DNA from 4 places in the Paenibacillus sp. FSL M8-0212 genome. Region 3 is predicted to be linked to each of the others. Evidence: predicted binding sites of a transcription regulator. Region 3 holds the regulator's gene; each other region holds the start of a gene.
What was found. The regulator Rex, encoded in region 3, represses fermentation and respiration genes when NADH is low (regulators of the CRP and FNR family bind a similar motif). The targets are predictions, from matches to a motif close to TTGTGAAATATTTCACAA.
Positions count from the first base shown of each region.

Region 1 (2,213 bases), 190 kb from region 3:
CATCGCCGATACACAGCAAGCAATACCGTAATCGTCACCATAGATCGGACGCATCAGATCATCATTTTCATACTGGATTGAGCTGGTTTCAATGGATACTTTACTGCAATAATCTTTGAAAGCTTCTGGAAGTTTCGTTGACCAGAGAACAGTCAGGTTTGGTTCTGGTGCAGGTCCCAGGTTGTGCAGTGTATGCAGGAAACGGAAGCTGTTTTTGGTTACGCGTGTTTCACCATTCACAGACATACCGCCGATGGACTCCGTCACCCATGTTGGATCTCCACTGAACAGTTCGTTGTAGTCCGGTGTACGCAGGAATTTGACAATCCGCAGTTTCATTACAAAATGGTCAACCAATTCCTGAGCCTGTTCTTCGGACAGAATGCCTTCTTGCAAGTCACGTTCAATGTAGATATCCAGGAAAGAAGATACACGTCCCAGGGACATCGCAGCACCGTTCTGTTCTTTGATGGCAGCGAGATAACCGAAGTACAACCATTGGAACGCTTCTTTTGCTGTTGTCGCTGGTAAGGAAATATCGAACCCGTGCATATCGCCCAATTGCTTCAATTCTTGCAATGCACGAATCTGTTCAGACAATTCTTCCCGCAGACGAATGACATCTTCATCAATGACATCAACTTCGAGTGCATTCAGTTCACCTTTTTTGTTACGAATCAGGAAGTCTACCCCGTACAAAGCTACACGACGATAGTCACCGATGATCCGGCCACGGCCATACGCATCTGGAAGACCTGTAATAATCCCTGCTTTACGCGCTGCACGCATATCGGAAGTATAAGCATCGAATACACCTTGGTTATGAGTTTTGCGAATGTTCGTAAATATATCAATGACGCCTTGAGGCAATTCGAAGCCGTATGCTTCACATGCATCAATCATCATCCGGATTCCGCCTGTTGGTTGAATGGAACGTTTGAACGGAGCATCGGTCTGAACGCCGACAATCTGTTCTTTGGATTGATCCAGATAACCGGGTTGGTGAGAAACAATAGTCGCTGGTGTGTTCACATCAACGTCAAGGACACCGCCGTTATCCCGTTCTTTTTTGGTCAGATCAGATACGATCTCCCACAATTCCTTGGTATTCTGGGTTGCACCTGCGAGAAATGCTTCATCACCGTAATACGGAGACAAGTTGTGTGCCAGAAAATCATTCACATCTACGGATTTGGTCCATGTTCCTTTGGTAAAGTTTCTCCAGCCTGTTTGTTGTTTGACATCTTTTTCAATCACCGACATCTTAATCCCTCCACTAATTTGGATTTCTGGACACATAACATCTTGCTTCATTCGTAGCATTGTGTGCCCAGAGCCGCGATTAATGTGAATTGTTTCACATAAACCGGAACATGTTCTCTCTACTTGGGAACCGGAACCGCGGGATGAATGTTTTTCTTACATTTTCAGTATACGACTTGGGGCTTTCATCATCTGTGATTTTTGTCACAAAGTCAGTGAACTAACTCACTCCACCTGCGCTTTGTCCCATTGAACCCTGTAAATTCACACTTAGCCACTGCGCGGGCAGAACAACTTAAATTTACTGAAAAAGCAAATGAACCATAGATGATGTACACTGGCCACTACAAGGAGAGAATAACCTTCCGATCGCTGTTATCCCCGGATTTTTTGATTCATTTTTTTCAAAGGTGAAAATCCAGTGATAAAGGCGAGCGCTTCGCTTCTTCAGGTTTTTTCTCTCCTCTCCGTTATCGTGTACATAGGTAGTTCAACTGATAAACCAATAAAATTCAAAATTTACTTCAAAGGCGAACGCTCCGCTTCTTCAGTTTTTTCTGCCCTCTCCGTTATTGTGTGAACATCTGGCTCAAACGGCCACATCACGAATTCCGTGCCACCTCTTTAGAACCCTTTTGCTCCTCTATGCTCGGAGCAAAACAAATCTTAAAATAAATCCTGAAAAACAGATGCTCGCTCTTCTGTTTTTCTGCCCTTTTCTTTATTGTCGAACATCTGGCTCAAACGGCCACATCACGAATTCCGTGCCACCTCTTTAGAATCCTTTTGCTCCTCTATACTCGGAGCAAAACAAAACTTAGAATAAATTCTGAAAAACAGATGCTCGCTCTTCTGTTTTCTTCCCTCTCGTTATTGTGTGAAAGACGGCAATCGGGGCTCCCCTCTCGGGGAACCCTGATCTTCTTGCCGTAAGGCACGCTTCATTCTAA
Region 1 covers NZ_JBBORP010000001.1:4,951,231-4,953,443, reverse strand. Annotated here, with positions in the region: gene pflB (formate C-acetyltransferase) at 1-1,263, opposite strand, end outside.
Region 1: a site for Rex is predicted at 1,346-1,363, ahead of pflB (formate C-acetyltransferase). Genes of this name have one in related genera too.

Region 2 (2,213 bases), 880 kb from region 3:
GCTCATCTGGTGGAAATTCGTTTAGCCCGGTAACCTCGGCGTTAAAGTCTCCAAAGGCAAGGAAACTGAGCAGTTTCGGCAAATGAAGTGCGCCTATAATTTCATGTTCTGCATTCAGCCATCCCAAAAAAATCAAATCCGCGCCGCTTTCCGTCTCGAAATGCCACTCGGCAGCTGCGAGCTTCTCCGGTTGATGCTCAGCCAAAAACTTGGCAGATACATCTCCAGCTAAAGAATTTAATAAACTGAATACAAGAACAACGGCCATCATGAGATTCAAGCCTTTTTTGTGGTAGGCCGACACTCCTTTTCTCAGCATCGCAAAGGCTGCTATTCCTGCTAACAGGGCAGCTCCTGTCAGATAAGCCGAGCTTAATACATGGAACACTTTGGAGAACGTCGCCGTATTCAACATCGCTTGTACGGGGTTCACTGCCATGAATTGACCTGCTTCCATGACAAAACCTTCAGGCTGGTTCATGAATCCGTTCACTGTTGTAATAAAAACAGCAGACATGCCTGCCCCGGCGACAATCGGAATAGTCAGCAACCAGTGGATATACGGATTTTTGAACCGATCCCATGTGTACAGATAAATGCCCAGGAATATCGCTTCAAAAAAGAATGCGAATACTTCCATAAATAGTGGCAGTGCAATGACATTCCCAGCAAGTTTCATAAAATTCGGCCATACCAAGGCCAACTGCAGCGATATCGCTGTACCTGTCACCACACCTACCGCCACAGAAATGACAAACCCTCTAGACCACCTCTTTGCCATAAGTATGTAATGGTGATCCTTCTTCCGAATACCGATGAACTCTGCAATAGCAATCATCAAAGGTACACCGACACCCAGCGTTGCAAAAATCACGTGGAATCCCAGCGTCAAACCAGTCACCAGCCTGCTCCATAACACCGTATCAATAGCCATTCTTTGTGTTGCCTCCCTTCAAACTCTGTTCAATTTAGAAACATTCAATATCAGATTTGGCCAAGCTCAATGCAAAGTTGCGAAAAATTTCACAAAGTTAGGTATGACGATATCTTGCCACACCTATAATGCGTTTACTCCTGTAGGCCCCCGATAATAACAAGCATTGGATGCCTATTAAAATCTGATATTGATGCACTTAAAGTACTAACCAAGCCTATTAATCAAAATTATTATATCTTTATTTTTACCTAATTCAATCAAAGACACGTCTTCTACCCTAAACGTTCAAGAAAGGATCAACTCTTTCTGACAACTTGGTGAAAAACAAAAAATACACCCAATGGAGCTATTGATTCATTGGGTGTAAACGTGTTATTGCACGGCAGATTCGCTTTTTTACTTGCTTACTTGCTCTGGACTCACCGCACCTGCCTCGCGACTTACGCTCATGATGATCAGTGATGCAGCTAATACCGTAAGGATGATTCCAAGCATCTGAAATCCTGTTACATTAAATGTATCTCCCATGACAATCCCAATTAATAACGACGATAAGATGGTCCCCAGATAGCGTGATGTATTAAAAATACCCGATGCGACTCCAATCATTTCTTTGGGTGTGCTTTTAAACAGGGCAGCTTGCATGCCGACCGCGTTTAGGCCGTTACTTATTCCAAATAAAGCTAAGGCAACAATGATTATGAAGATTGGAGAAGTTTCATTCATAACAACGATCAATATAGAGCCAAATGTCATTAAAGAAGCGGATACGATCAGAGCTGGCCGTGATCCTGATCTGTCAATCCAGCGTCCTGCGATTGGAGCAATAATGACTGAACATAACCCCAAAGCTAGCATACTCATTCCTGTATGAACTTCGTTGAGATGACGTACCTGCTTCAAATACGTAGGAACTCCAAAAAAAAGTGCGTAAAACAGGATGTTCACCAGCATGTATTGCACATTCACCCAAGTCATTTCGGGATATGAGGCAAACGTTCGCAGAGGGATGAAAGGCGTGGCTGCTTTTAATTCATGTCGGATGAACATGACGAGTGCGATTAACCCGATCCCCCCTGTCAGCAGATGCCATGTTGAAATATCTCCTGTGGAATTTACTGAAAGTAGTCCGATGAGCAGAGTCACCAAAGCTACCGTAAACATCAGGATACCTGGTGCGTCAATTAACGCAAGCCATTGCCGAATGGACATGTGACCAGAGATAGACGGAGATTGCCCGTCCTTGGGAATTGTTTTCCAGGCGAACCAAAAGCTT
Region 2 covers NZ_JBBORP010000001.1:6,012,060-6,014,272, forward strand. Annotated here, with positions in the region: gene MKX68_RS26285 (cytochrome ubiquinol oxidase subunit I) at 1-934, opposite strand, end outside; gene MKX68_RS26290 (MFS transporter) at 1,334-2,213, opposite strand, start outside.
Region 2: a site for Rex is predicted at 1,012-1,029, ahead of MKX68_RS26285 (cytochrome ubiquinol oxidase subunit I). Genes of this name have one in related genera too.

Region 3 (2,213 bases):
TTCCGCAGTAAATCACTCCAGCTGTATGCCGTACCTGTAGATGTCAGTGCCCAACTTAAGGATTTGTTTTTTGATAAAAAGAAAAGTGTTGTGCTTACATCAGCTACGCTTTCGGTAGATAAGTCATTCCAGTTCATGATTGAGCAGCTTGGCTTGCAGGATGCTTCCGAGAATAATCGGTTGTTAACGTCGATGCTGCCATCACCTTTCAACTATCGCGATCAGGCACTTCTGGTGATTCCGCGTGATTTCCCGAGTGTGAAGGGAAGTGTGGGTGATGCGCACTTTGTTAATATGCTGGTGCAATCACTCGCAGAGACGGCAATTGCTACGCGTGGACGCATGATGGTTCTGTTTACTTCATACAAGATGTTGCGACAGGTCTATGATCCGCTGAAGGAGGCGCTGTCTGGCAACGACATCTCGTTGCTTGGTCAAGGCGTTGATAGTGGAAGTCGTTCCAAATTGACTCGCAGGTTCCAAGATGCCAAAGCAACAGTACTTCTGGGCACAAGCAGCTTCTGGGAGGGTGTAGATATTCCGGGAGAAGCGCTGACCTGTCTCGCTATTGTAAGATTGCCTTTCCAACCGCCGAATCATCCGTTGGTGGAAGCCAAGAGTGAGTTGCTTCAGGAACAGAAGAAAAATCCGTTCATGAAACTGTCCGTGCCACAAGCGGTCATTCGTTTCAAGCAGGGATTTGGCCGATTGGTGCGTACAGCAAAGGACAGAGGAATTGTCATTGTTTATGATACACGTGTGATTGAAGCGTACTATGGTAAATTCTTTTTATATTCATTACCAGGTCCCAAAATGGAGCATATGCTCACGGAGCAGATGGTTCCACGAATCACCGAGTGGTTGGAAAAACCTGCTAATGAACAAGAATAATGGTTGTTCTGTTCGTTATATCATTGCATGACACTATCGTTTGGCGTTAAACTTTATTAGATATTTCCGTATCCGATTAGAGCAGTTGCACGTAAGAACTTATAACCTAAATTACAAGGAGCATTCTGTATAAAATGTCACGTTTATCTTTGAGTTTATACAGAATGCTCAACTTTTCATCTATTATTTTTATCGTGGCCTTGGTAAGGGGGAGCAAGAATGAAATCGGATAAAATTTCGGAAGCGGTGGTACGACGTCTGCCTGTATACTTGCGCTATTTGAGCGAGTTGCACCAGCGTGAGGTGGCTACTGTTTCTTCTCAAGAGCTTGGACAAAGGCTGGATCTGAATCCGGCCCAAATTCGAAAAGACCTGGCTTACTTCGGTGATTTTGGTCGTAAAGGGATCGGGTATGATGTATCCTATTTGATCGAGAAAATTCGTCACATTCTCAAAATCGATCAGCAAATTAATGTAGCTCTGGTAGGTGCGGGTAACCTCGGACAGGCCTTGTCCAACTACAACGCATATCTGAAAGACAACATGAAGATTGTTGCTGTATTTGATGCATATGGACCGAAGATTGGTAGTCAAATCAACAGTTTGACGGTAAAACCAATGAATGAATTGACGGAAGCGGTTAAAACGGATAACATCCGCATCGGTATTATTACGGTTCCGGATACGGAAGCTCAAAATGTAGCCGATCAGCTTATTGAATCGGGAATTGAAGCGATCCTTAATTTTGCACCAACAATTCTAAAAACACCGCCGCATATCCGCATTCACCATGCTGACTTTACAACGGATCTGCTTAGTTTGGCCTATTACTTGGAGACTGGAAAGGACGATGAGGAAGATGACAACAAATAGATGGGTAATTCACAACGGCAAATTTGCCGTTAATGAAGGCGGCACAACATGGAACGTTGTTCAAGGATACATGGTTGTTGAGAATGACAAGATTGTGCATATTGGTGAGACATTGCCGGATGGAGACGAAAATTGTACCAAAGTGGATGGAAAAGGATTGTTCTTCCTGCCGGGTCTGATCAATACGCATGGTCATGCAGCGATGTCGTTGCTCAGAGGGCACGGAGACGATCTTGCGTTGCAAGTATGGTTGCAGGAAAAAATGTGGCCGATGGAAGCGAAAATGACTTCAGAAGACGTATATTGGGGAACTTCGCTATCGGTGCTTGAAATGTTGAAAGGCGGAACTACAGCTTTCCTGGACATGTACGATCACATGGATCAAGTTGCCAAAGTTGTGGAGCAATCCGGCGTTAGAGCAGCACTGGCACGTGGTGTAATTGGGCTGT
Region 3 covers NZ_JBBORP010000001.1:5,136,676-5,138,888, forward strand. Annotated here, with positions in the region: gene dinG (ATP-dependent DNA helicase DinG) at 1-891, shown strand, start outside; gene MKX68_RS22740 (redox-sensing transcriptional repressor Rex) at 1,111-1,764, shown strand; gene MKX68_RS22745 (amidohydrolase) at 1,751-2,213, shown strand, end outside.

Region 4 (2,213 bases), 340 kb from region 3:
GTTGTGTATCCACGTTTGGAAATCTCTTCTGCTTCCTGTTTGCCGTCTTCATCACTGGATGACATGCGGTTCCAAGTGATTCCACCGTCCTCGGTGAAGTAAAGTTTCTTGTCCTGTTTACCAATAGCGGTATCAACCGTGGTGAGAATCCAGCCTTTCTCAGGAGATACAAATGAGATCGCGGTCACTTTATCCGTTTTGGACAGAGAAGACAGGCTCCAAGTTACGCCCCCATTGTTGGTGCGAAGCACCATGGTATCTGTTCCACCCATGCCTTCACGAACAATCCAACCATGTGCACGATCTACAAAATAAATGCTTTGTCCATATTTAGGGTTAGCCGGAAATTGTACATTTTCCGAAGGTGAAATATTGGTCCAGGTCTTTCCCTGATCCTGAGTGTAGTACAGACGCAGCGCATTCCGCGTCACACCCCACGCCAATCCTCCGTTGTCATTGAGCAACTGAAAATCGGTCAAACGGGTCTGTATTTGGTACTTGGCCATATCTGCAGCTTCTGTACTGTTCACAGGGGGAACGACAGTTAATGTCTGCCCTGTATTCCCGGCGTCCTCCTGCTGCTGCGGAGGTTCTGCTACCGGAGGTTGATCTGAGTCGGTGCATGCAGCCAATAAAGCTGCTATACCTATAGACAGCAATGCTGTCTGCGCGATTTTAATCCATTGCGAACGCAAGTGGGTTCCACCTCTCTCATCCAATATACAGGCGCGCATGCCTGTCCTATGGCGTTTTATTTACGATTCATCAGAATCCACTGCTCCTATTCTACCACAAACCTTATGTAAAAGGCTCATTGGCTACGTATGCGCTGCCCGCTCCCTTTTTCCAGCTGATGCTCTAGGCTAGATGTCGCACATTTATTACCATTAATTTTATCCTAAACTGTTTTTCGACGGAATAATTGGTAAAAAGACATGAAATGTGAACTATTTTATAGACAACACTCGCTTTATACTCTCTAATCCCTTAATATGGATGGGAGTATAACCCAAAAAGGAGAGGATATGAACATGACAAATAGTGCAGCTCTGAAACCAAGTCGTGTCGTGATTGTAGGCATGGGTGCGGTGGGAACAACAACGGGATACACGCTAATGTTGAGACAGCGTTCGTCCGAGTTGGTATTTGTGGATGTGAATCATGATAAAGCAACAGGAGAAATGCTCGATATGAACCACGGTCTTCCATTTACGGGAGGCGTGAAAGTATGGGCTGGCGATTATTCCGACTGCAAAGATGCAGATATCATTATTATTACAGCGGGTGCTTCCCAGAAGCCGGGCGAAACCCGGATTGATCTGCTGAAGAAAAATGCAAGCATTTTCAAAGATATCATTGAACGTATTACTGAAGTGAATTCTCATGGTATTTTACTGATTGCAACCAATCCTGTAGATATTTTGTCCTATACTTCATGGAAACAAAGTGGATGGCCTGCTTCCCGTGTCATCGGTTCAGGTACATTGCTCGACAGCGCACGTTTCCGTTACCTGATTGGTAAGAATAAAGGGATCGACCCGCGTAGTATTCACGCACATATTATTGGTGAGCATGGAGATTCCGAAGTACCGGTATGGAGCCTGGCTAACGTTGCAGGAACAGATCTGGAATTGGATGAAGAAACACAACAGGATATCTTCGACCGTACCAAAAATGCAGCGTATGAGATTATTAATGCCAAAGGAGCAACTTCCTATGCAATCGCACTTGCTCTGGACCGCATTGTAGCTGCAATTCTCGGCAACGAAGGCTCCGTTCTGAACGTATCCACGTTGCTTGAAGATTACAATGGCGTATCGGATGTTTATCTGGGTGTTCCATGTGTAGTCGATCGCAACGGTGTGCGCGAGATTCTGCCTCTTCCGTTGAATGAATCCGAGAAAGTGGCTTTCCAGGCATCTGCTAACAAATTAAAAGAACAGATCGCTGGATTGGAGTAATCCACGTATAAAAAATAACCACCTGTATTCCTGTATTAAGGAGTATTCAGGTGGTTATTTTTTTTCTAATTTTTATTTAGTTTACATAACATTTATTCCGTCAATTCTAATCTTTGAACATTTTTTTGATTTCTGGATTTTGAATCATTCAATGTCTACAGCTACAGGGTATTACTAATTACTAATTACCAACTCTCAGTTACTCTAAATACCACATCAACTGTGTTCGAGCCTGGACCACCAATATTCAAT
Region 4 covers NZ_JBBORP010000001.1:5,479,165-5,481,377, reverse strand. Annotated here, with positions in the region: gene MKX68_RS24160 (WD40/YVTN/BNR-like repeat-containing protein) at 1-695, opposite strand, end outside; gene MKX68_RS24155 (L-lactate dehydrogenase) at 1,032-1,961, shown strand; gene MKX68_RS24150 (hypothetical protein) at 2,147-2,213, opposite strand, start outside.
Region 4: a site for Rex is predicted at 941-958, ahead of MKX68_RS24155 (L-lactate dehydrogenase). Genes of this name have one in related genera too.